Regions from separate parts of the Micromonospora sp. CA-111912 genome, predicted to be linked through region 1. Evidence: riboswitches for the same ligand, from Rfam matches in the RefSeq annotation. Region 1 holds a riboswitch; the other holds the start of a gene.
What was found. A riboswitch is a leader RNA that binds a small molecule or an ion and turns the genes downstream of it on or off. The one in region 1 is predicted to bind S-adenosylmethionine.

Region 1 (11,650 bases):
TGACCGACCCCCTGCCGCAGGCCGCGGTCAGAGCACCTTGCCGGGGTTGAACAGCCCCTCCGGGTCCAGCGCAGCCTTGATCGCCTGGTGCACCCGAACGCCCACCGGGCCGATCTCCCGGGCCAGCCAGTCCCGCTTGAGCAGCCCCACCCCGTGCTCGCCGGTGCAGGTGCCGCCCAGCTCCAGGCCGAGCCGCATGATCTCGTCGAAGGCTCGCCGGCCCCGGTCCAGGCTGGCCGGGTCGGCGCGGTCGACCACGATGTTCGGGTGCAGGTTGCCGTCGCCGGCGTGTCCCACCACGCCGATCGGCACGTCGCACTCCTCGGCGATCCGGGCCACCCCGTCGAGCAGCGCGGCGAGCGAGCCCCGGGGGACGGCCACATCGTCGATGATCAGCCCGCCGTTCCCGCCCGGGTACGCGTCGGCGGCGAACTTCTCCATCGCCGGGTGGGCCAGCCGGCGGGCCTGGAGCAGCGCCGCCGCCTCCGCCGCGTCGGTGGCCGCGTACACCTCGTCGGCCCCGGCCGCCTCGCACACCTCGGCGATCCGGGCCAGGTCCTCGGCGGCCCGCGACCCGGTGTCCACGGCGGCGAGCAGCAGCGCCTGCGCGTCGGTGCGCAGCCCCATCGGCTGGTACGCCTCGATCGCCGCCAGGTGGGTCCGGTCGAGCAGTTCCAGCAGGCTCGGGGTGAGCCCCTTCGCGGCGATCTCCGCCACCGCCACGCCGGCCTCCGCCGTGGAGTCGAACACGGCGACGAGGGTGAGCGACGCCTCCGGGGCGGGCCGCAGCGCGACGGTCACCTCGGTGACCACCCCGAGGGTGCCCTCCGAGCCGACGAAGAGGCTGGTCAGGTCGTACCCGGCGACGCCCTTGGCGGTGCGCCGGCCGGTGCGCAGCACCTCGCCGGAGGCGAGCACCACCTCGAGGCCGAGCACGTACTCGGTGGTCACGCCGTACTTGACGCAGCACATGCCGCCCGCGTTGGTGGAGACGTTGCCGCCGATGGTCGACGACTCCCACGAGCCGGGGTCCGGCGGGTAGTACAGCCCCTCCCGCCGTACCGCCCCGGCCAGCGTCGCGTTCACCACGCCGGGCTGGACCACCGCGATCCGGCTCACCGGGTCGATCTCCAGGATCCGGTCCATCGCCACGGTGCTCAGCACGATCGCGCCGTCCACCGCGTTCGCCGCGCCGGCCAGCCCGGTCCGCGCCCCCTGCGGCACCACCGGTACGCCGTACCGGGCCGCCGCCCGGACCACGCCGACGACCTCGTCGGTGCCGCGTGGGCGGACCACCACCAGCGGCGTCCCGGAGGCGCACAGGTCGGCCTCGTCCCGCTCGTGCATCCGGAGCAGGTCCGGATCGGTCAGGACGGCGTCGTCGCCGAGCACGGCGCGCAGGTCGGCGAGGAGGGGTGAGGCAACCATGCAGCAGAGGCTAACCCCCGGCTAGTTTGGCGACCATGCTCTATCTTGACCGGCCCGCCTGGCCGGCCCGTGGGCGGCTCTGGTCACATTTGATCAGCGACGTCTCGCCCGCCGAGTTGCACGCCTTCGCCGAGGTGCTCGGCGCGCCCCGCCGTGCGTTCGACCGCGACCACTACGACATCCCCGCCGAGCGGTACGCCATGGCGGTGCACCTCGGAGCCAGGGTGGTCCCCAGCCGCGAACTGGTCCGCCTCCTGCGCGCATCCGGCCTCCGCCGCCCCAAACACCTGTCCCACCCCACCCCCTGACCCACCCCACCCCCACCCCACGTCCCACCCCGTCCCACCGCCCACCCCGTCCCACCGCCCACCGCCCACCGCCCACCGCCCACCGCGATCTTGCACTTGCGGCCCCCGTTTTGGGCCTTAGATGGCATATATGAGGGCCGCAACTGCAAGATCGCGGGGGTACGGGCACGGGATCGCGGGGGTACGGGCACGGGTGCCGGACACGCGCACCGGGCTCAGATTGTCGCCCGGACGCCGCCCTCGGGACGCGGGCCGCAACTGCAAGATCGCGGGGGGCGCGGGCGGGTCGCGGGGGCGCGGGCGGGTCGCGGGGTGGGGAGAGGCGGGGTGGGGTGGGGGTGGGCTAGTGGAGGGTGGTTAGTTCGCGGTGGAGGTTGGCGCGGGCCGGGTGCTCCCAGCGGGCGGCCAGGGTGGGCAGCCGGTAGAGGGTGGGCAGGGCCAGCAGGCCGTCGAGCACCGAGGCCCGCCCGGCCCGGAACGCCGGCTCCGGCACGTGCGCGTACTCCCGGCGGACGGCGGCGGCGTACCGGTCGTACTCGTCGGGCGGGCCGGCCAGCACGGCCAGGTCGGCGTCGCAGAGCAGCGCGCCGTCGCGGTCCCCGGCCGCGACCGCGTGCCCGGCGGTGAGCAGCACCAGCCGGCGGACCTCCGCCACCGCCACGGTCGGCACCCCGACCCCGGTCAGCAGCGCGTCGGCGAGGTCGGCGCTGGCCCGCTCGTTGCCGTCCCCGCCGGTACGCGGGTCGTAGACCGCGTCGTGGCACCAGGCGGCGAGCCGGACCAGGTCGGGGTCGTCGGCCAGTTCGGCGTGCGCGTCGACGACATCGAGGACGGCGGTCAGGTGCCGGGCGGTGTGGTAGTGCCGGTGCGGTTCCCGCCAGCGGGCCAGCAGGCCCGCCCCGGCGTCGGTCAGTGCCGGTGAGTCCCCGGCCCCGGCGCCCAGGGCCGCCGCCCGCCACCGGCCGATCAGTTCCACCGTTCCCCGGCGGCCGTCCGAGTCCGTCATCTGGCCGAGTCTGCCGGAGCGGGCGAGGATTCACCGCACTCACGGTGGGTAGTCCCCGCCATGGCCGTGGCCCGGGATCGCCGATCGTCGCTGCTGCGGCGCGCCGGCCTGCACGACGGCGTGGCCGACATCGACTCGGCGCGGATCTCGGCGGCGATGGAGGAGCTTCGCCGTCGCGGCAGAGCCACCCTGCACGATCGGCTGCACCGGGTCCGGATGGCGGGGGGCCTGGCCGTGCAGGCCGGGCTGGCCGCCACGCTGGCCTGGATCATCTCCCACCACCTGCTGGGCAACCCGCAGCCGGTCTTCGCGCCGATCTCGGCGGTCGGCGCCCTGGCCGCGTCGGTCGGCCAGCGGCTGCGCCGGACCGTCGAGCTGATCGTCGGGGTGGCGGTCGGGGTGTTCCTCGGCGACCTGCTGATCTACCTGGTCGGCACCGGGGGCTGGCAGCTCGGGCTGGTGGTGACGGCGTCCATCGTGCTGACCCTCTTCTTCGGTGGGAGCGTGTCGGTCGTCATCCAGGCCGCCGCCTCCGCCGTGCTGATCGTCACGCTCAGCCCGTCCACCGAGGACCTGGAGATACCGCGCTTCATCGACGCCTTGATCGGCGGCGGGATCGCGCTGGTGGTGACGGCGGTCCTGTTGCCGCTGAACCCGCTGCGGGTGATCAACCGGGCCGCCCGGCCCGCGCTGGACCTGCTCGCCGACCAGCTCGACGCCACCGCCGGGGCGCTGCGCGGGCGGGATCGGGACAGCGCCCAGCGGGCCCTGGAACGGCTCCGCGAGAACAAGGAGGAGCTGGCCACCCTCATCGAGGCGATCGAGGGCGCGAAGGAGACCAGCATCCTCTCCCCGGCCCGTTGGCACCGGCGCAGCGAGCTGACCCACTACACCGAGGCGGCCGACCCCATCGACCGCGCGATGCGCAACACCGGGACCCTGATCCGGCGTTCCGTGACGATGATCGAGGACGGGGAGCCGGTGCCGGAGCCGATGCCGGACGCGGTGGCCCACCTCGCCGAGTCGGTCCGCCTGCTCCGTCACGAGTTCTCCGTCGGGGCGGAACCGGAGAAGGCCCGGGAACGGTCCCTGCGCGCGGTCAGTGAGGCCGGCCGGGCGTACGCGCAGGGGGTCGGGTTCTCCGGCAGCGTGGTGATCGCGCAGGTGCGCACCACCGCCAGCGACCTGCTGGTCACCTCCGGCATCGACCAGGAGGAGGCCAACCGGCTGATCCGGGTGGCCTTCGGCGAGCAGGAGAAACCGACCGTCGGCCCGGCCGAGAGCGTCCCCGCCCCGAAGCCGCCCACGGCCCCGCCGCTGGGCTGAGGCGCGCTCAGCCCAGCTCGGCGAGGGCGGTGAGCAGGCTCTCGACATGCACCGGCGTGCTGCCCAGGCCGATGCTGGCCCGCAGGGCGGTCGGGGGCAGGTTCCGGTGCCCACTGCGCGCGGCGGCCTCGGTGAGCAGCCGACGGGCCAGGGGATGGGCGCAGAACAACCCGTCGCGGACCCCGATGTCGTACCGAATGGCCAGCTCCGCCGCGACCTCGGCCGAGTCCCGGCCGGCCAGCACGAACGAGACGATGCCCACCCGGGGCGAGTCCGGGCCGAAGGTGCGCAGCTCCACCACGTGCGGCAGGGCGGCCAGCCCGTCCCGCAGCCGGGCCAGCAGCGTCTGCTCGCGGGCGTGCAGCGCGACCCGGTCCGCCCCGGCCAGCGCCGCGCACACCGAGGCGAGCGCGACCGCGCCGAGCAGGTTGGGGGTGCCGGCCTCGTGCCGGGCCGGGCCGGTGGCCCAGCGCACATCGTGGGTGGCGGCGCCGACGTGACTGGTGGCGCCCCCACCGGCCAGGTACGGCGGGGCCGCGTCCAGCCAGTCGCCCCGGCCGAGCAGCACCCCCGCGCCGAACGGCGCGTACAGCTTGTGCCCGGAGACGGCCAGATAGTCCACGTCCAGCGCGGCCACGTCGACCGGGGTGTGCGGGGCGAGTTGGGCGGCGTCCACCGCGATCCGGGCGCCGTGCCGGCGGGCCACCCGGGCCAGCTCGGCCACCGGCCAGCGCTCGCCGGTCACGTTGCTCGCCCCGGTCACCGCCACCAGCACCGGCGGGTGGGCGGTGGCGCCCCGGCGCAGCTCGGTCAGCGCCGCGTCCAACGCCCGGACCGCCTCGGCGGGGGCGGCCGGCACCGGCAGCCGCACCGAGCCGCGCGGCCAGGGCAGCAGGTTGGCGTGGTGCTCCCCGGCGAACGTCACCACCGTGGTCCCGGCGGGCAGGGTCCGGGCCAGCAGGTTCAGCGCGTCGGTGGTGTTGCGGGTGAACACCACGTGGTCGCCGGCGCGGGCGCCGAAGAAGTCGCCGATCGTCTGCCGGGCCCGCTCGTACTCCAGGGTGCAGCGCCGCGACAGCGCGCCGGCACCGCGGTGCACGCTGGCGTACCAGGGAAGCAGCTCGGCCACCGCGTCGGCCGCGGCCCGCGCGCACGGCGCGCTGGCGGCGTAGTCCAGGTTGATCTGGCCCGGCACGCCAAGCACGTCGAGCGGCCGCGACGACGCCGGCACGGTCCGCGCGGGCAGTGGCGTGAGCGAGGGTACGAGGGTGACGGTCATGGCACGACCTCCGGGTCCGGGGACCCCGGGTGACACCACCGGGACGGGGTCCGCGCTTGCCCAGCGCCGGACAGGGCTGGGCCCGGTCATCACCCGGGGCACCCCACCGCGAACTCGACGAGGGTTGCCGGCCAGCAAGCCGGGGCTTGACGCTGGCGCTCGTGACCTGACGACAGGGTAACGGTCGACCGATGCGGCCGGAACAGCCGGCGGGGGATGACTACGCTGATGTAATGGCCGACACCCCGCCCGGCGGCGCCGCGTCGCCGTGGACCCCGCACGATCTCCCTTCGCAGCCCGGTGGGGCCGCCCCCCGGATGCCGGTGCGCCGGCTGGGTTGGCGGCGGGTCCTGGTGGTGGTCCTGGTGGTGCTGCTGATCGCGGCGTGCGCGGTCTACATGCTCTTCAAGCTCGGCTTCAACCTGGGGCCGGAGGCGCTGCTGATCGGCGTGGTCGCCGCGATCCTCCCGGTGCCGGTGCTGGTCTCCTGCTTCCTGTGGCTGGACAGGTACGAGCCGGAGCCGTTGAAGTATCTGATCTTCTGCTTCGTCTGGGGCGCGTTCGTCTCCACGGCCGCCTCGCTGACCGTCAACGGGTTCTTCGCCGCCCGGTTCGCCGACTGGGGGCTGCCCGACGCGTTGACCGCGGTGCTGGTCGCCCCGTTCATCGAGGAGCTGACCAAGGCGCTCGGCCCGATCCTGCTGCTGATCTTCCGCCGCCGGGAATGGTCCGGCATCACCGACGGCCTGGTCTACTGCGGGCTGTCGGCGGTCGGCTTCGCCATGGTGGAGAACATCCTCTACCTGGGCGGTTACGGCTACGCCTCCGGCGTCAACGAGTACGGTCCGGCGACCGGGGCGCGGCAGGTCATCGCGATCTTCATCGTCCGGATCCTGCTGTTCGGCTTCGCCCACCCGCTGTTCACCTCGATGACCGGCGTGGGTCTCGGCATCGCCGCCCGGACCGCGGATCGTCGGGTGCGCTTCCTCGCCCCGGTCGCGGGCCTGCTGCTGGCGATGATGCTGCACGGCACCTGGAACCTGCTGCCGTCGCTGGCCCAGGCCACCGGGCAGACGACGGTCGCCCTGTACGGCTACCTCGGGGTGATGGTGCCGATCTTCTTCGGCATGGTCGGGTTGGCGGTCTGGCTGCGCGGCTGGGAGGGGCGGCTGACCGAGCGCACCCTGCCCGACTACGTGCGGGCCGGGTGGCTGACCCCGCCGGAGGTGGCGGCGCTGGGCAGCCTGGGCCGGCGGCACGCCGCCCGGACCTGGGCCCGGCGGGTGGCCGGCGACGCGGGGGTGAAGGCGATGCGCGGGTACCAGTTCTCCGCCACCCGGCTGGCGCTGCTGCGCGACGGGATGCACCGAGGGCTGGACCGCCGGCCGGCCGACCGGGAACGGACCGCGTGGGAGGAACGGGAGCTGCTGGACGCGATCACCGCGTACCGGTCCTTCTTCGTCGGCCGGGATCCGCAGGTGCCGGTCGGGAGCTGGGACGGCCACCGCTACCACCTGCGGTTCCCCGACGGGTCGCAGCGGCCGGTCGACGCCCCGGACGAACCCGTGGTGCCGATCCCGGTGGTGCTCGCCCCGCCGCCGCCCCCGGCCCACCCGGGGCCTTACGGCCCGCCCGGCTGGTACGGCGCCCGCCCGGCCGCCCCCTGGCCACCGGGCGCCGCCTGACGGGCGGGTCGGCCGGTCAGGCGGGTGCCGCCCGACGGGGCGGGTCGGCCGGTCAGGCGGGGCGGGTCGGCCGGTCAGGTCATCAGGCCGGTGAGGAAGTCACCGATGCCCACGGCCATCGCCGCCAGGCCCGCCCCGATCGCCTTGCACATCTGCGCCGCGCTGTCCGGCCGGAAAGCCACGAAGTAGATCAGGAACGCGACGCTTCCCCAGAGGAGAACCTTCTTCACGAATACCGGCACGATCCCTCCCCAGGGCGCTGGACGTGCCTGGCTTCCCGTAGCGGGCAGCCGCAAACGACGCGTCGCCGACCGGGGCGGACGACGGCGGAGGCCGGGACGGACCCCGGGGGAGGAAGCGGAAGGGCCTGCCGGAGGCGTTACAGGTACAGGCCGGTGGAGCCGTTCGACTCCGACTCGATCCGCTCGGCGGCGACGGCGTGCACGTCCCGCTCGCGCAGCAGGACGTACCCCCGGCCGTGCAGTTCGACCTCGGAGCGGTCGTCGGGGTCGAAGAGCACCCGGTCACCGGAGACGATCGAGCGGACGTGCGGCCCCACGCCCACGGCGGTCGCCCAGGCCAGCCGCTTACCCACGGCGGCGGTCGCCGGGATCACGATGCCGGCGGTGGAGCGGCGCTCACCCTCGCTGCCGTCCACCTTCACCAGCACGCGGTCGTGCAGTAGACGGATCGGCAGGCCGGAGTCGAGGTTCTGGTCGGCGGTCACGGACGGAACGGTACCGCGTCCGGCCGGGCCGCCCCGGGGGTGGTTGCGCGGACGCCGGCCGGGGCAATGTGTGGCGGAACCGCCCTAGGCTGGGGCGACGGAAGTATCCTGTCCCCCCTGTCCTTCGGGCAGGTTGATTCTGATGCGGGAGGTGCGCTTGAGCCGCTTCGAGCGGGTACGCGGACGGCTCCGCCGCGCGTACGAGTCGGGCCGGGAGTCGGTGCGGCGGGCCCGCGCCGACCCGACCACCGTCGCCGACGGGGGACCGGGCCGCGCCGTGGCGACGGGCGGCGTCGACTCCACCGGGGAGGCCGGGGTGGCGTCCCCCACCTCGCCGGGCCCGGCGGCCCCGCCGTCGGCGACGGTGGTCGGCGCCGAGCCGCCCGCCGCGATGCACAACTCCACCGCCAGCCGGGACGACGCCGACGTGCCGCACGCCCTGCGGATCGCCGCCGCCTGGTCGTGGCGGCTGATCGTCGTCGGTGTGGTGTTCTGGGCGCTGTTGAAGATCATCGCCACCATCAGCATCGTGATCATCCCGTTGGCCATCGCGCTGCTGCTCTCGGCGCTGCTCGCGCCGGCCGTCGGCTGGCTGCTGCGGGCGCGGCTGCCCCGCTCGCTGGCCACGGCGGTGGTGCTGGTCGGCGGCCTGGCTGGCGTCATCGGCACGCTGACGCTGGTGGTGAACGAGTTCATCAAGGGCGTGCCGGAGCTGAGCAAGAAGTCGTCCGAGGGCGTCCGGCAGATCCAGGACTGGCTCAAGACCGGTCCGCTGCACCTGTCCGACAGCCAGCTCACCCGGTACATCGACGAGGCGCAGGACTGGATCAACAACAACACCGAGAAGTTCACCAGTGGGGCCGTCTCCACCGCGGCGACCCTGGCCGAGGTGCTGACCGGCATCGTGCTGGTGCTCTTCGCCACCTTCTTCTTCCTGCGTGACGGCAGCCGGATCTGGCGCTTCATGGTCCGTCTGCTGCCGGTGGCCGCCCGGTGGAAGGTCGACGACGCCGGCCGGGCGTCCTGGGAGACCCTGGGCGCCTACGTCCGGGCCACCGTGCTGGTCGCGTTCATCGACGCCGTCGGCATCGGCGCCTTCCTGGTCGTCTTCGACATCCCGTTCGCGTTCCCGCTGGCCGCGCTGGTCTTCCTCGGGGCGTTCATCCCGATCGTCGGTGCGGCGCTCTCCGGCGTCGTCGCGGTGCTGGTCGCGCTGGTCGACAGCGGCCCGGTCACCGCGCTGATCATCCTGGGCGTGGTGATCGGCGTGCAGCAGGTCGAGGGGCACATCCTCCAGCCGCTGATCATGGGCCGGGCGGTGGCCATCCACCCGCTCGCGGTGATCATCGGCATCGCGGCGGGCGTGGTGCTCGCCGGAATCACCGGGGCGCTGGTCTCGGTGCCGCTGATCGCGGTGCTCAACACGGCGGTCCGTCGGCTCGCCGCGCGTACCGTGCCGGACACACCGCCGGACGCCGTGGTGGTCGCCTCGAGGGCACCCTGACCGTCCCGTGGAGCCACCGGGCCCGTCCCCGCCGCCGCGCGGGGGCGGGCCCGTCTCTTGCCGGACGCGTACGGTCAGGACCGGCCGAGGCGTTCCAGGGCGCCCCGGGCGACCTCGGGGCGGGTGGTGTACCAGAACGGGGGCAGCGAGCGGCGCAGGAACGGGCCGTAGCCGCGCGCCGTCTCCAGCCGCGAGTCGAGCACCGCGACCACGCCCCGGTCCCCGGTGGCCCGGATCAGCCGGCCCACCCCCTGGGCCAGCCGGACGGCGGCGATCGGCACGCTCACCGCGGCGAAGCCGGAGCCGCCGCCCGAGTCCACGGCTGCGGCGCGGGCCGCCGCGAGCGGCTCGTCCGGGCGGGGGAAGGGCAGCCGGTCGATCACCACGAGCTGGCAGGCGTCGCCCGGCACGTCCACGCCCTGCCACAGCGACATCACCCCGAACAGGCAGCTCGACCGCTCCTCGCGGAACCTCCGGACCAGCAGCGGCAGCGACTCCTCGCCCTGGAGCAGCACCGGCAGGTCGGTCCGCGCCCGCAGCAGCTCCGCCGCCTGCTGCGCGGCCCGCCGCGAGGAGAAGAGCCCGAGGGTACGCCCACCGAGCGCGCCGACCAGCGCCAGCAGCTCCTCGCCGGCCGCCTCGGGCAGCCCGGAGACGCTGGGGCGGGGCAGGTGCGCGGCGACGTACAGGATGCCCTGCCGGGCGTAGTCGAAGGGCGAGCCGACGTCGAGCGACCGCCAGCCCGGCCCCTCGGTGGCCGGGACGGTGCCGGTGGTGGGGCGGCTGCCCGGCGCGGCGGCGACCGGGGCGGCACCGGGCGGGGCGTCACCACGGGCCGTGGCGACGGCCAGCGCGGCGGCGGCCGGGGACGGCGGGGAGGGCGTCGGCGCGTCCAGGCCCAGCGCCCGGGCCACCGTGTCGAACCGGCCGCCCAGCGCCAGGGTCGCCGAGGTGGCGACGACGGTGCGCTCGTCGTAGAGGTGGGTGGCGAGGGTGCCGGCGACCGAGAGCGGGGCCACCACCAGCGCCCGGCGGCTGTTGTTGTCCGGCTTCTCCACCCAGGCCACGTCGTGCTCGGCCTCCTCCAGGAGCCGCTGGGCGGTGGTGGACAGCTCGTCCAGCACCGCCTTGGCCTGCTGCTTGCGTACCGGGTCCGGGTCGTCGGACTTGACGTCGCCGATCGCGTCCAGGGCGGCCCGGGTGGCCGCGTCGAGCAGCGTGCACGCCTCGCGCAGCGGCCCCGGCAGCCCGGCGGTGAGCCGGCCCGCCGGCACCTCGGCCAGCCCGGCGGCGAGGGTGCCACCGGCCTCGGTGAGCCGCTCGGCGACCTCGGGGCGCAGCAGCGGCCGGACCCGCCGGGCGGCCCGGTCGATCAGCTCCGGCACCAGCTCGGCCTGGGCGGCGGAGGAGACCCGGTCGGCCAGCTCGTGCGCCTCGTCCACGATGAGCAGCTTGTGCGGCGGCACGATGTGCCGCCCGGCGAGCATGTCGACGGCGAGCAGGCTGTGGTTGGTGACCACGAGGTCGGCCTCGCGGGCCCGGGCCCGGGACGCCTCGGCGAAGCACTCCGCGCCGAACGGGCAGCGGGACGCCCCGACGCACTCCCGGGCCGGCATGGACACCAGCCGCCATGCCTGGTCGTCGACGCCCGGGTCCAGCTCGTCCCGGTCGCCGGTGTCGGTCTCCAGCGCCCAGTCCCGCAGCCGCTGGATCTGCTTGCCCATCCGGCCGGCCTCGCCGAGCCACTTCCCGCCCCCTCCGCCGGCCCGGGGCTCCACGGCGTCGAAGAGGGTGTCCGTCGGCTCGTCCTCGGTCGAGTTGTCCAGCCGGGCCAGGCAGAGGTAGTGGTGCCGCCCCTTGAGCACCGCGAAGGTGGGCCGGCGGCCGAGCACCGGCTCCACCGCGTCGGCGAGCCGGGGCAGGTCGTGGTCGACGAGCTGGGACTGCAACGCCAGGGTCGCGGTGGAGACCACCACCGGGCCGTCCACGGTCAGCGCCGGGGTCAGGTAGGCCAGCGACTTGCCGGTGCCGGTGCCGGCCTGCACCAGCAGGTGCTCGCGGGAGGTCACGCACTCCTCGATCGCGGTGGCCATCTCCTGCTGGCCGGGGCGGGCCGCCCCGCCGGGGACCGCGCCGACCGCTGCCGCGAGCAGCTCCCCGGCGCTCGCCCGCTTCCCGCGCCGCCGGGATGCGCTGCGGGGGAGGGCGGAACCGAAAGCGGTGCGCGGCGGAGTCACCGTGCGACGGTACCCGCCGCCGTCGACGCCGGGCACGCCCCGCCCCGCGTGGCGGGGTCACCCTACGGAATCCCACGGGCCGCATCCGGTTACTTCTCCCGCGCGATCGATGGGCGGTATCGACTAGGGTGCGACTCATGCCGAGCGACG
Region 2 (11,650 bases), 3.0 Mb from region 1:
GGCCGCCCAGCGCGCTGCTGATGATGTCCTTCACCGCGTGTGCGATCGCCGCCGCGACCACCACGATCACGATCGCCACGAACGCCCGGGGCAGCCACGCGATCACCCCGGCGATCAGGTCCGAGATCGGGTTCGGACCCCAGATGCCGAAGGCGAGCTGCAACGTCACCAGCAGCACCCCGTAGTAGGCGAGCTTCGCCACGATGTCGCTCGCGTCGTACCTGGACCGGGCCAGCGCGGCCTTGACCCCGCCGCGTTCGACCGCTCGGTCGAAGCCGACCCGTTCCAGCACCTTGTCCACGACCTTCAGCACGGCCTTCGCGACCAGCCAACCAGCCACCAGGATCGCCACAAAACCGAGGGCCTTGGGCAGGAACAGCAGCACCGCGCGCAGGGCATCCCCCACCGCGTCACCGAAGTTGTCTCTCATCGAAGGGTCCTTCACACCAGGGGTCGCAACAGATCCGCCCGCTCTACCCCGACCGCCCCGCGCGCAAACGCCGCCGCACCCCGACGAGGACCGCCGTCAGCGCCGTCGGCAGACGTAACGGACCTCGGTGCCGGCCTGCACCGGCGACGGCTCGACGATGTTGACCGTCGCCGTCTCCCGCGTCGCGCCCACCCCGCTGAAGGACCATCTCAGGGGCAGCGTCACCGTCCGCTGCCCCCGCCCCACCCGCTCGCCGACCAGCGCCCCCGGTGCCGACCCGGAGCGCAGCCACTGGTAGCGGATCGTGCCGGCATTGCCGTTGGTCCGCACCGTCGCGACCACCTCCACCGTCACGTCACACCGGTCGCCGGTGGGCTCGGTCACCGCCACGGTGACCCCTTCGACCGCCAACGGGCTCAGCCGCTGCCAGATGAACAGCCCGACCGCCACCACTAACACCACGGTGACCAGGGTGGACAGCACCGAGACGACCCGCCGCCACGGCGACCGGGGCCGCCGGGCCGGGCCCGGCTGCCGCCAGGCGGGGGCAGCCGGCGCGACGCTCGGCACCCCCGGCCCGAACCGCACCTCGCCCGCCGACCCGCCGACGGTCGGCCCGGCCGCCGTGGCCGGTGCGGTCCCACCGCCCGCGATCGTGGGATCGGCGAAGCCCCCGGTGGTACGCGCAGAGCCGCCCCCGCCCCACACCTGCCCGGGCGGCCACGCCCCGCCCCCGGCAACCGTGCCCCCCGCAGGGACCGTGCCGCCCAGCCCGACCGTCCGGCCGAGGTCCACCGTCCGGCCCAGGTCGGCGGTCGGCTCCCCCGGGCCCGGCGTCGTCCTCGAGCCGGACGGCGTCCCGGGGAGCGCGCCACCGAGGGGCAGCGCCGTCGTCGGCTCGTTCGGATCGCTCATCGCCAGCCTCCCGGCATCGTCGTCGGCCGCCCCGGTCAGCCCGGCGTGCAGTACGACTGCAGGCTCACGTACGCCGGCCCACCCGCCCCGGCCGAGTTGCCAGCGGCGTCCACCGCGGTGACCTGCACCGAGATACGCACGCCGTCGGCGGGGCGGTCGAACGGGCCGAGGGTGCCCTCGAACACGTCCTTACCGACCGACGACATGACCACCGTGCCCGACTGCGCGCCCGACGTGTAGCGGAACGACACCCGCAGCCCGTCGTCGGCCGACCGGTCGTCGGTGACCTTCACCGTGACCGGGGTCGACGTCGCCCCGTACGGGCAGCCCCTCGGATCCAGGGTGGTCCACCGGGTGCTCGGCGCCCCGACCGTGGGGGCGGTGACGTCCCGCGCGGGCGGGGTGCTGCCGGCCGACACGGTAGGCGTCGGCGTCGCCGTCCGGGTGGGCCGGACCGTCGGCGCCGGGGGCCGGGTCGTCGGGGCGGCGGTCGTCGGCCTGCCGGTGGTCGGGGCGACGGCCGAGGGCGACGGCGTGGCCACCGGCGGGGTCGGCGTGACCGGCGGCGGCGTGGCGGATTCGGACACCGGGTCGACCGGTGCCGGCGCGGCGACCGGGGCGGCGTCGCCCGCAACGGGCACCACGTCGGGTTCATCGCTTGAGGCGTACCGGTAGCCGACGCCACCGACCAGCACGGCCGCGACCAGGGCGCCGCCGATCAGGGCCGGGCGAGCCCGCCCGGTGCGCATCCGTCGACCGGTGCGGATCTCCCGACCCATGCCCGTGCTGCCGTCCGGCACGAGGACCGTACTGGCCAGGCTGGTGCTGCCGCCCGAGGAGTCGGAGAACGGGAAGAACGCGGCCAGCAGGGCGGCCCGCCGGGCCAGCTCGCGGACCCCGCGCTCCTCCCAGTCCGGCCCGTACCCCTCGGTGGCGATCTGCTCCAGGATGCCGAGGAAGACGTGCGCCGGTTGGGGACGCTCGGCGGGCAGCTTGGCCATCCCCCAGCGCAGCAGCTCGTGCACCGGCGGCGGGGCCGGGTCGGTGGGGACCGGCGCGTACGCGTGCTGCTCGTGCAGGGCCAGCAGGCTACGGCCGTCGTACGGGGGGTGACCGGTCAGGCACTCGAAGAAGGTGGCCGTGGCGGCGTAGATGTCGCAGGCCGGGGAGGCCGCCGCGCCCGTCCACTGCTCCGGAGCCATGTAACGGGGCGTGCCGGTCACCGTGGTGGCCGACTCCCGTCCCACCGGCATGGCGATGCCGAAGTCCGCGAGCTTGCTCTCCCCCTCGGCGGTGACCAGCACGTTCTCGGGCTTGTAGTCACGGTGCACCACGCCCCGCGCGTGCGCGGCTGCGAGCCCGGCGAGGGATCCCTTGAGGACGAGGAGCGCGGCCTCCGGCCCGGTGGGCCCGTTGGCGCGCAGCATCTGCCGCAGCGAGACCCCGTTGACCAGCTCCATCACGATGGCCGCGCCCGTGGGCGACTCGACGTACTCGTAGAGCCGGGAGACGTGCTGATCGTCGATCTCGGCCAGCAGCCGGGCCTCGGCTCGGAAGGGGTCGCGGAAGGCCGGGTCCGTGCCGAGGACGCCGACGAGGTACTTCACGGCGACCGGGGTGCCGGACGCGTCGTGGGTGGCGAGCACCACCCGCCCGGACGCGCCCGAGCCCAGCTCGCGCACCTCGGTGTAGCCGGACACCCGCCAGCTGTTCCCACTCATTGGACGGTCTCCACGGCTCTTCCGGATTGACGCCCGGCACACAGGGACGCCGCTCATTGTGGCGGGCGCTGTCCAGTCCGCCATCGGCGCAACGGTTGCATCCTCTGCACCGGATGTCGGCGTCTCGCCCGTTGCCCGTCGGCTTGACTGTGGACGGTGGCACTCCCCCTAAGGCATCCTAGGATGCTAGGTGAACGGGGAGGGCGGCGCCTCCCCGCCGGTCACCTCTGGTGTTGCGCGTCGGTTGGAAATATCCTCCACCTCACGCGTTGCCCGTGAAGCTCCTTTTCACCCCCGGCCGTCGTCAGCCACAGAGGAGATGCCATGCACTTCGACCACCCCGAGCTGGACCGCCGCACCCTGTTGCGGGCCGGGCTCGGCGCGGCGGCCGTCGCCGTCGTCGGCACGGAACTCGCGTTCCCCGCCGCCGCGCAGGCCGCGTCCGGATCGGACGTCGACTGGATCATCAGCTGCGACGAGTGGGGCGCCCGACCGCCGGCCGGTTCCCTGCCGCTCAGCGCCATCGCCACCAACAAGATCATCGTGCACCACATGGCGTTCCCGAACGTCACCGACTACTCGCGGGACCAGGCCGTGAAGCTGGCCCGGGACTGCCAGAACCTGCACATGGACGGCAACGGCTGGTCCGACACCGGCCAGCACTTCACCGTCAGCCGGGGCGGGCACGTGCTGGAGGGCCGGCGCGGCAGCCTCGAGCGGCTGGCCGCCGGCGACCGGCAGGTGATCTCGGCGCACTGTCCCGGGGAGAACGGCCGGGCCATCGGCATCGAGAACGAGGGCACGTACGTCACCGAGACGCCGCCGCAGGAGCTGCTGGACTCGCTGGTCCAGCTCTGCGCCACGGTCGGCCGCCGGTACGGCCTGCACGCCCACGACATCTTCGGGCACTGGGACTTCCGCACCACCGCGTGCCCGGGAGCCGCGTTCTACCGGCAGTTCCCGGAACTGCGCCGACGGGTCTTCCGCGAGCTGGGCACCGACATCGCCGACGTGCCGGCCCGCCGCTGGCCGGACCTGTGGCGGTTCGTCAACTCCCCGACCGTGCGGGTGGCGCAGTACCTGCTCACCCATCGCGGCTACGTCGTGCCGGTGAACAGCACGTTCGATGCCGCGACCGTCGCCGCCGTGCAGGACTGGCAGGCCCGCAACGGCATCCCGGTCGACATCGACGCCACCCTCACGGGGCCGACCTGGGAGACCCTCGCACCCGAGCTGGACAAGAACGCCACCGGCGCCCCGGTCAGCGCCGTGCAGTTCATCCTGAACTCCAAGGGCTACGCAGACGTCACGGTGACCGGCGAGTTCGACCACGCCACCAAGAAGGCCGTCCAGGACCTCCAGCGGCTGCACGGCCTGCACCCCAACGGCAAGGTCAGCACGAGCACCTGGTGCGCGCTCGTCGGCGGCGTGGTCCGCCAGTCGTTCCAGGCGGGCTGACCGGCCCACGCCGCGGTGGGGCGGGTCCGCGTGGTCCCGCCCCACCACACCCGCCCGGCACGCCGGCCGTCAGCCGCGCAGCGCCGCCGGCAGGGGCCGGTGGTGGACGATGTCCAGTCGGGACACCGCCCTGGTCAGGGCCACGTAGAGCCGGTGCGGGCCGCGCGCCTCGGCGGCCACGATGTCCGCCGGCTCGACCAGCACCACGTGGTCGTACTCCAGGCCCTTGGCCAGGGTCACGGGCAGCAGGGTGACCCGGGCCGACGGATCCGCCTCGTCCACCCCGGCGGCCGGGACGCCGGCGGCGCGCAGCGGGCCGGCGAGCCGCGTGACGGCCGCGTCGACGCCGATGACCGCGACCGAGCCCGCGTACCCGAGCGCGTCCCGGACCGCGTCGAGGACGCCGGCGTCCAGGTCGTCGGCGTGCCGTACGCGCAGGTGGCCGTCGGCGCGGACGGACCGGGTCGGCGGCACGTCCACGCCGAGCGTCCCGAGCAGCCGGTTGGCCGGCGCCAGCACCGCGCCGGGCACCCGGAATCCCGCGGTCAGCGGCACGACCCGGGCCGTGGGCCGGCCCAGGTGGGTCAGCTGGTCCGGCCAGCTCCGCGCCGCCCACGGCGTCGTGCCCTGGGCCAGGTCGCCGAGCACGGTGAGGGAGCCGTGGACGCTGCGGCGGGCGAGGGCGCGGCACTGCATCGGCGAGAGATCCTGCGCCTCGTCGACGATGACGTGGCCGTATCCGGGGGGATGCTCGATCAGCCCGGCGACCTCGTCGAGCAGGACTAGGTCGGCCGCGGACCAGCGGGCGGTCCGGGCGCCGCGCGGGCGGGCCCAACGGACGGCCTCCTGCTCGTCGGCGGTGAGAATCCCGTCGGCTGACCCGGCGAGCGCGTCCGGGTCACCGAGCAGCTTCGCGAGCAGTTCGCCGGGGCGCACGGCGGGCCAGACCCGGTCGAGGAGGTCACGGACCGGGGCGCAGCGGCCCACCCGCCGCCCCCAGGCTGCGCCGGACAGCTCCACACGCCGCTCGGCCTGACGTTGCAGCAGGTCCACGACCCGGGATCGCAGCCGCTCGCGGCCGATTCCGTAGGGCGGGGACTCGCGCCGGATCCCGGCGACCAGCGCGGCGACGGCCCCGGCGGGCAGCCGCCAGCGGTAGGAGCCGTCGGGCACGGTGAGCGCCTCGGCGGGTACGCGGACGCGGCCGTACAGCGCCCGGTCGAGCACGACGGCCATCCGGGCGTCGTGCTTGACGACGGCCGCGGCATCGTCGTCGACGGCGGCGATCGGGTGCCGGGCCAGCAGGTCCTCCAGGGTCCGCTGGTCGACGTCGACCTCGCCGAGCGTGGGCAGCACGGCCGAGACGTACCGCAGGAAGGCCGGGTTCGGACCGATCACCAGCACCCCGGTGCGGCCGAGCTGCCGCCGGTGGGTGTAGAGCAGCCAGGCGGCGCGGTGCAGCCCCACGGCGGTCTTGCCGGTGCCGGGCGCGCCCTGGACGCAGACGGACGTGTCGAGGTCGGCGCGAACCAGCTCGTCCTGTTCGGGCTGGATGGTGGCGACGATGTCGCGCATCGGGCCGACCCGGGGACGCTCGATCTCCGCAGCCACGAGCCGGCTGCCGCCGCCGAGCTCCTCCCCCCGGTCGAGGCGCTCGTCCTCGAACCCGGTCAGCCGGGCCGGGGTCGGCGGCGTGGAGCTCCACCCGTACCGGCGGCGGACCGCGACGCCGAGATGGTCCCGGGCGGTGGCCCGGTAGAAGGTACGCGACACCGGCGCCCGCCAGTCGATGACGAGCGGGTGGCCGGCCTCGTCGGTGATGTGGCGGCGGCCGAGGTGGTAGCGCTGACCGACGTGCTCGCCCGCCTCGGCGGCGGCGCCGAACCGGAGGCGGCCGAAGTAGGGCGGCGCGTCCGGCTCCTCGGCGAGTTCCTTGGCGTGGGTCCGCAGCATCCGGCCGAGGGTCTCGGCGGTCCACCGGTCGCCGGCCACGTCCGCGCCGGTGGCCACCCGGTGGCGGGCGGTGTCGCGCATCCGGGCGAGCGCGGCGCGGGTCGCGGCCAGGTGCGCCTGCTCCCGCGCGAGTTCCCGGTCGACCCGGTCGTCCATGGCAACCTCCGATGAGAAACATTTACCAGGTAAATATTCTAACCTTAGTCATGAAATTGACCTGGTATCGGCCGCTGGTAGCCTGGGTGGCGTGACCGGAGAGCAGGGGCTGCGCGAACGCAAGCGGCAGCGCACCCACGACGCGATCTCGGCAGCGGCGATCTCGCTGTTCGTCGAACGAGGCTTCGACCAGGTGTCGGTCGCCGAGGTGGCCGCGGCCGCGGAGGTCTCCAAGCCGACGCTGTTCAAGTACTTCGCCACGAAGGAGGATCTGGTCCTGCACCGGATCGCCGACCACCGGGGCGAGTCGGCCCGGGTGGTGCGCGGCCGACGCCCGGGCGAGGCGCCGCTCGCCGCGCTGCGCCGGCACTTTCTCGACGGGCTGGACCGCCACGACCCGGTCACCGGGCTCAACGACGACCCCCGGGTGCTGGCGTACCACGGGATGGTCTTCTCGACCCCGGGCCTCGCCGCCCGGGTGGCCGGGCACGCCGCCGCCGAGGAGGCGGCGCTGGCCGACGCCCTCGACGACGCCGCCAACACGCGCCCCGACGAAGGGGGGCGGCCGGAGCCCAGGGCTCGGCCCGACGGGCTGACCGGCCGGCTCGCGGCGGCACAGATCGTCGCGGCGCAGCGGGTGCTGGCGCGGGACAACTGGCGTCGTCTCACCGAGGGGTGCACCGCCGCGCGGGCACACCCGGAGGCGGTCGCCGCCGCCGACCACGCCTTCACGCTGCTCGACGCCGGCCTGGCCCCGTACCGGGGCTGAACCTCGGCGGCGGTCGCCCGGCGAGGGCGTTGTGTCGGCCGGAGCCCCACCCGGGGTGAGCGTCGTCATAACGACTGGACGCCCGGCCCGGTGCCGTTGCTAGGCTCTCCACCAGGTCATGAGCGCCAGCGTCAAGCCCCGGCTCGCTGGCCGGCAACCCTCCTCCGCGGTGGGGTGCCCCGGGTGAAGACCAGGCACCGGAGTGTCACCGGTGCAAGCGTGGCCTGGTCCCCAGGTCAACACCGACCTTGGAGAACCATGTCTGCTCGTCCTTGCGCCCCGGCTGCCGCACGCTCGGCGTCGACCGCGTCACCTACCCGACAGCCCGCGCTGATCAGGCGCCGGCACGTGGACCTGATGCGGGTGTGCAGCGACGGCTGTCGCCGTCACGCGGCGCGCTGAGCGCCTCCCCCATTCCGTAGTAGCACCCTTCCGCGGCCGCCCATCGGCGTGCCGCGTCCGGCGGCGTGCCGTCCGCGCGCCGCCCTCATCCCAGGAGACACCTGTGCGATTCCTCCCCGCCCTGACCAGGTTCGCCGCGCTGGGCGTCGCGGCCGTCGTCGGCGCCGCCACCCTCACCGCCTGCGGCGACGACACCTCGGCCGCCGCCGACAACCCGTACGGCCTGGTCCAGCCCGGTGTGCTGCGGGCCGGCACCCTCACCGACGCGCCGCCGAACGTGTACCTGAAGGACGGAAAGTTCACCGGCTTCGACAACGACCTGCTCACCGCGGTCGCGGAGAAGATCGGCCTGCGGGTGGAGTTCGTCGGCACCGACTTCTCCGCGCTGCTGTCGCAGGTCAACAACCGCAAGTTCGACGTGGGCAGCTCCTCGATCACCATCACCGAGGCGCGGAAGAAGACCGTCGACTTCGGCAACGGCTACGACTTCGGCTACTTCGGACTGGACGTCCCGGCCGGATCCCCGATCACCGGCTTCGACCAGCTCGCCGGCAAGCGGGTGGTGGTCGTGCAGGGCACCGTGCAGGACGACTACGCCACCGGCCAGAAGCTGGACCCGGTGCGGGTGCCGGACTACAACGGAGCGCTCAACCAGCTCAGGGCCGGCACCGCCGACGCCTGGATCGCCCCGGCCGAGATCGGCGAGAAGTCCGCCACCGACAGCGGCGGGAAGATCACGGTGGCCGCGAAGCAGCTCAGCCCCACCCCGACCGCGTACGCCGTGGCCAAGGGCAACGACGCGCTCCGCGCGGCGCTGGACAAGGGCCTCGACGAGGTCATCGCCGACGGCACGTGGAGCCGGTTGCAGGAGCAGTACTACCCGGGCCGGCCGGTCCCGGCGGACTTCAGGCCGGGCAGCGGCTCGGCGCCGGTGCCGGGCGCGTCGGCGGCCCCGTCCGGGTCGGCCGCGCCGTCGGCGTCGGCGTCGTCCTGAGTACGCGGGCGTGACGGCACGGGCGACGACGAGCCGACGGTACGGATGACCAGCGAGCGGGGCGGACGGGAAGACGACTGATGGATCCACTGAGCACCCTGTGGGAGACCTTCTTCGACTGGGACTCCATGCGTGCGGCGCTGCCCGAGATGCTGACCGTCGGGCTGCCCAACACGCTGATCCTGGCGATCTCGGCCGCCCTGCTCGGCTCGCTGCTGGGCATGCTGCTGGCGGTCGCGGGCATCTCGCGTACCCGATGGTTGCGCTGGCCGGCGCGGGTGTACACGGACGTCTTCCGCGGCCTGCCGGCGGCGGCGACGATCCTGCTCATCGGCGTCGGCCTGGCGCCGCTGGGGATGCAGGTGTGGGGGCCGAACCCTTACCCGCTGGGCATCCTGGCGCTGTCGCTGATCGCGGCGGCGTACATCGGGGAGATCTTCCGGGCCGGCATCCAGAGCGTGGAGGCCGCCCAGCTGGAGGGGGCCCGGGCGCTGGGGTTCTCCTGGGGCGAGGCGATGCGGCTGGTGATCATCCCGCAGGGGGTCCGCCGGGTGCTGCCGGCCTGGGTGAACCAGCTCATCGCCCTGATCAAGGACTCCAGCCTGGTCTACTTCCTCGGCCTGGTGGCCAGCCAGCGGGAGCTGTTCCGGATCGGGCAGGACCACGCGGCGACCACCGGCAACGAGTCGGCGCTGCTGCTGGCGGGCCTGTTCTACCTGACGCTGACCGTGCCGCTGACCCACGCGGTGAACTGGATCGACCGGCGGCTGCGGCAGGGCCGGCCGGCCACGGCGGCCGAGGACGACGACGCGCTGGCGCTCGCCGGGCGGAACGCGCTGCCCGGCGACGCCGCCGCCCGCACGATCACGGGAAAGGACGAGCGATGAGCACCTCGACCGGCACGACGACCCCGGTGAGCCTGAACGTGCGGGACGTGCACCTCGCCTTCGGCGCCAACCGGGTGCTGCGGGGCGCGAGCCTGGACGTCGGCCGGGGTGGCACGGCCTGCGTCATCGGGCCGTCCGGGTCGGGAAAGTCCACCCTGCTGCGCACGATCAACCGGCTCATCGAGCCGGACCAGGGGGACGTGCTGCTGGACGGGCGCAGCGTGCTGGGCGACGACCCGGACGCGCTGCGCCAGCGGGTCGGGATGGTGTTCCAGCAGTTCAACCTCTTCCCGCACATGACGGTGCTGCGCAACATCACCCTGGCGCTGCGCCGGCTCAAGCGGCTCGGCGAGGACGAGGCCACGCAGGCGGCCCGCGCCCAGCTGGAGCGGGTCGGGCTGGCTGGCCGGGCCGACGCCCGGCCGGCGCAGCTGTCCGGGGGGCAGCAACAGCGGGTGGCGATCGCCCGGGCGCTGGCGTTGCAGCCGCAGGTGATGCTCTTCGACGAGGCGACCTCGGCCCTGGACCCGGAGCTGGTCAAGGGGGTGCTGGGCATCATGGCGGAGCTGTCTGCGGGCGGCATGACCATGGTGGTGGTGACCCACGAGATGGGCTTCGCCCGCGAGGTCGCCGACACCGTGGCGTTCATGGACGGCGGGGTGGTGCTGGAGGCCGGCGAGCCGGCGGCGGTCTTCGAGCGTCCCGAGCATCCCCGGCTGCGCCGCTTCCTGTCCCAGGTGCTCTGACCGGGCCGCCCCGCCGGTAGGGTTCCGAAACTTTCGGCCCCGCTGGCCGGGTATGACCGGCGGATGTCGGGCTAGAGCTTTCCGAAACTTCTCGATAGCATGTATCGAAAGTCGCTGATGTCGTCGGCCGCGCGACGACTTCGATCCCCCGGAGGGCAGTCAGGCATGAGCAGCTCAGCAGCACGCGACCGCGGAAGCGCCAGGGTTCGACCGGGCCGACGCGCGGCGCTGGTCTCCGCCACCGTCGGCACGGTGGCCGCCGGAATGGTGCTGGCACTGGCCACCGCGGCCAGCGCCGGCACCACCCTCGCCACCGCGGCGGCCGAGAAGGGCCGCTACTTCGGCACCGCGGTGGCGGCGAACAAGCTGTCGGATTCCACGTACGTCGGGATCCTGAACCGCGAGTTCAACATGGTCACCCCCGAGAACGAGATGAAGTGGGACGCGACCGAGCCGTCCCAGGGCCAGTTCAACTACACCAGCGCCGACCGCATCGTCAGCCACGCCCAGGCCAACGGCATGCGGGTCCGGGGCCACGCGCTGGCCTGGCACTCCCAGCAGCCCGGCTGGGCGCAGAACCTCAGCGGCAGCGCGCTGCGCTCGGCGATGGTCAACCACGTCACCCAGGTCGCCACCCACTACCGTGGCAAGATCCACTCCTGGGACGTGGTCAACGAGGCGTTCGCCGACGGCGGCAACGGCGCCCGGCGCGACTCGAACCTCCAGCGCACCGGCAACGACTGGATCGAGGTGGCGTTCCGCACCGCCCGCACCGCCGACCCGGGCGCGAAGCTCTGCTATAACGACTACAACACCGACGGGCAGAACGCGAAGTCCAACGCGGTGTACGCGATGGTCTCCGACTTCAAGGCCCGGGGCGTGCCGATCGACTGCGTCGGGTTCCAGTCCCACTTCAACAGCGCGTCCCCGGTGCCCGGCGACTACCAGGCCAACCTGCAACGGTTCGCCAACCTCGGGCTCGACGTCCAGATCACCGAGCTGGACATCGAGGGCTCCGGCACCGCGCAGGCCACCTCGTACGCCAACGTCACCAGGGCCTGCCTCGCGGTGTCCCGCTGCACCGGCATCTCGGTGTGGGGCATCCGGGACACCGACTCCTGGCGGGCCAGCGGCACCCCGCTGCTGTTCGACGGCAACGGCAACAAGAAGGCCGCGTACACCGCCACCCTGGACGCGCTGAACAGCGGCACGCCCATTC

Region 2: another riboswitch for S-adenosylmethionine. It lies ahead of ACQPZO_RS15160 (ABC transporter substrate-binding protein); the one in region 1 lies ahead of ACQPZO_RS28250 (aminotransferase class V-fold PLP-dependent enzyme).

What each region holds. Positions count from the first base shown of each region.
Region 1 covers NZ_CP192007.1:6,632,553-6,644,202, reverse strand. The annotation lists gene ACQPZO_RS28275 (glycerol-3-phosphate dehydrogenase/oxidase) at 1-3, shown strand, start outside; gene ACQPZO_RS28270 (FAD-binding oxidoreductase) at 28-1,428, opposite strand; gene ACQPZO_RS28265 (DUF4031 domain-containing protein) at 1,464-1,736, shown strand; gene ACQPZO_RS28260 (HD domain-containing protein) at 2,080-2,742, opposite strand; gene ACQPZO_RS28255 (FUSC family protein) at 2,809-4,068, shown strand; gene ACQPZO_RS28250 (aminotransferase class V-fold PLP-dependent enzyme) at 4,076-5,347, opposite strand; SAM riboswitch class IV at 5,395-5,514, opposite strand; gene ACQPZO_RS28245 (PrsW family intramembrane metalloprotease) at 5,539-7,032, shown strand; gene ACQPZO_RS28240 (hypothetical protein) at 7,107-7,274, opposite strand; gene ACQPZO_RS28235 (GroES family chaperonin) at 7,412-7,759, opposite strand; gene ACQPZO_RS28230 (AI-2E family transporter) at 7,902-9,263, shown strand; partial or broken gene ACQPZO_RS28225 (ATP-dependent DNA helicase) at 9,338-11,527, opposite strand; gene ACQPZO_RS28220 (DUF402 domain-containing protein) at 11,638-11,650, shown strand, end outside.
Region 2 covers NZ_CP192007.1:3,654,032-3,665,681, forward strand. The annotation lists partial or broken gene ACQPZO_RS15130 (mechanosensitive ion channel family protein) at 1-430, opposite strand, end outside; gene ACQPZO_RS15135 (hypothetical protein) at 527-1,345, opposite strand; gene ACQPZO_RS15140 (serine/threonine-protein kinase) at 1,381-3,066, opposite strand; gene ACQPZO_RS15145 (peptidoglycan recognition protein family protein) at 3,391-4,524, shown strand; gene ACQPZO_RS15150 (HelD family protein) at 4,594-6,633, opposite strand; gene ACQPZO_RS15155 (TetR/AcrR family transcriptional regulator) at 6,725-7,402, shown strand; SAM riboswitch class IV at 7,517-7,628, shown strand; gene ACQPZO_RS15160 (ABC transporter substrate-binding protein) at 7,908-8,798, shown strand; gene ACQPZO_RS15165 (amino acid ABC transporter permease) at 8,879-9,685, shown strand; gene ACQPZO_RS15170 (amino acid ABC transporter ATP-binding protein) at 9,682-10,431, shown strand; gene ACQPZO_RS15175 (endo-1,4-beta-xylanase) at 10,597-11,650, shown strand, end outside.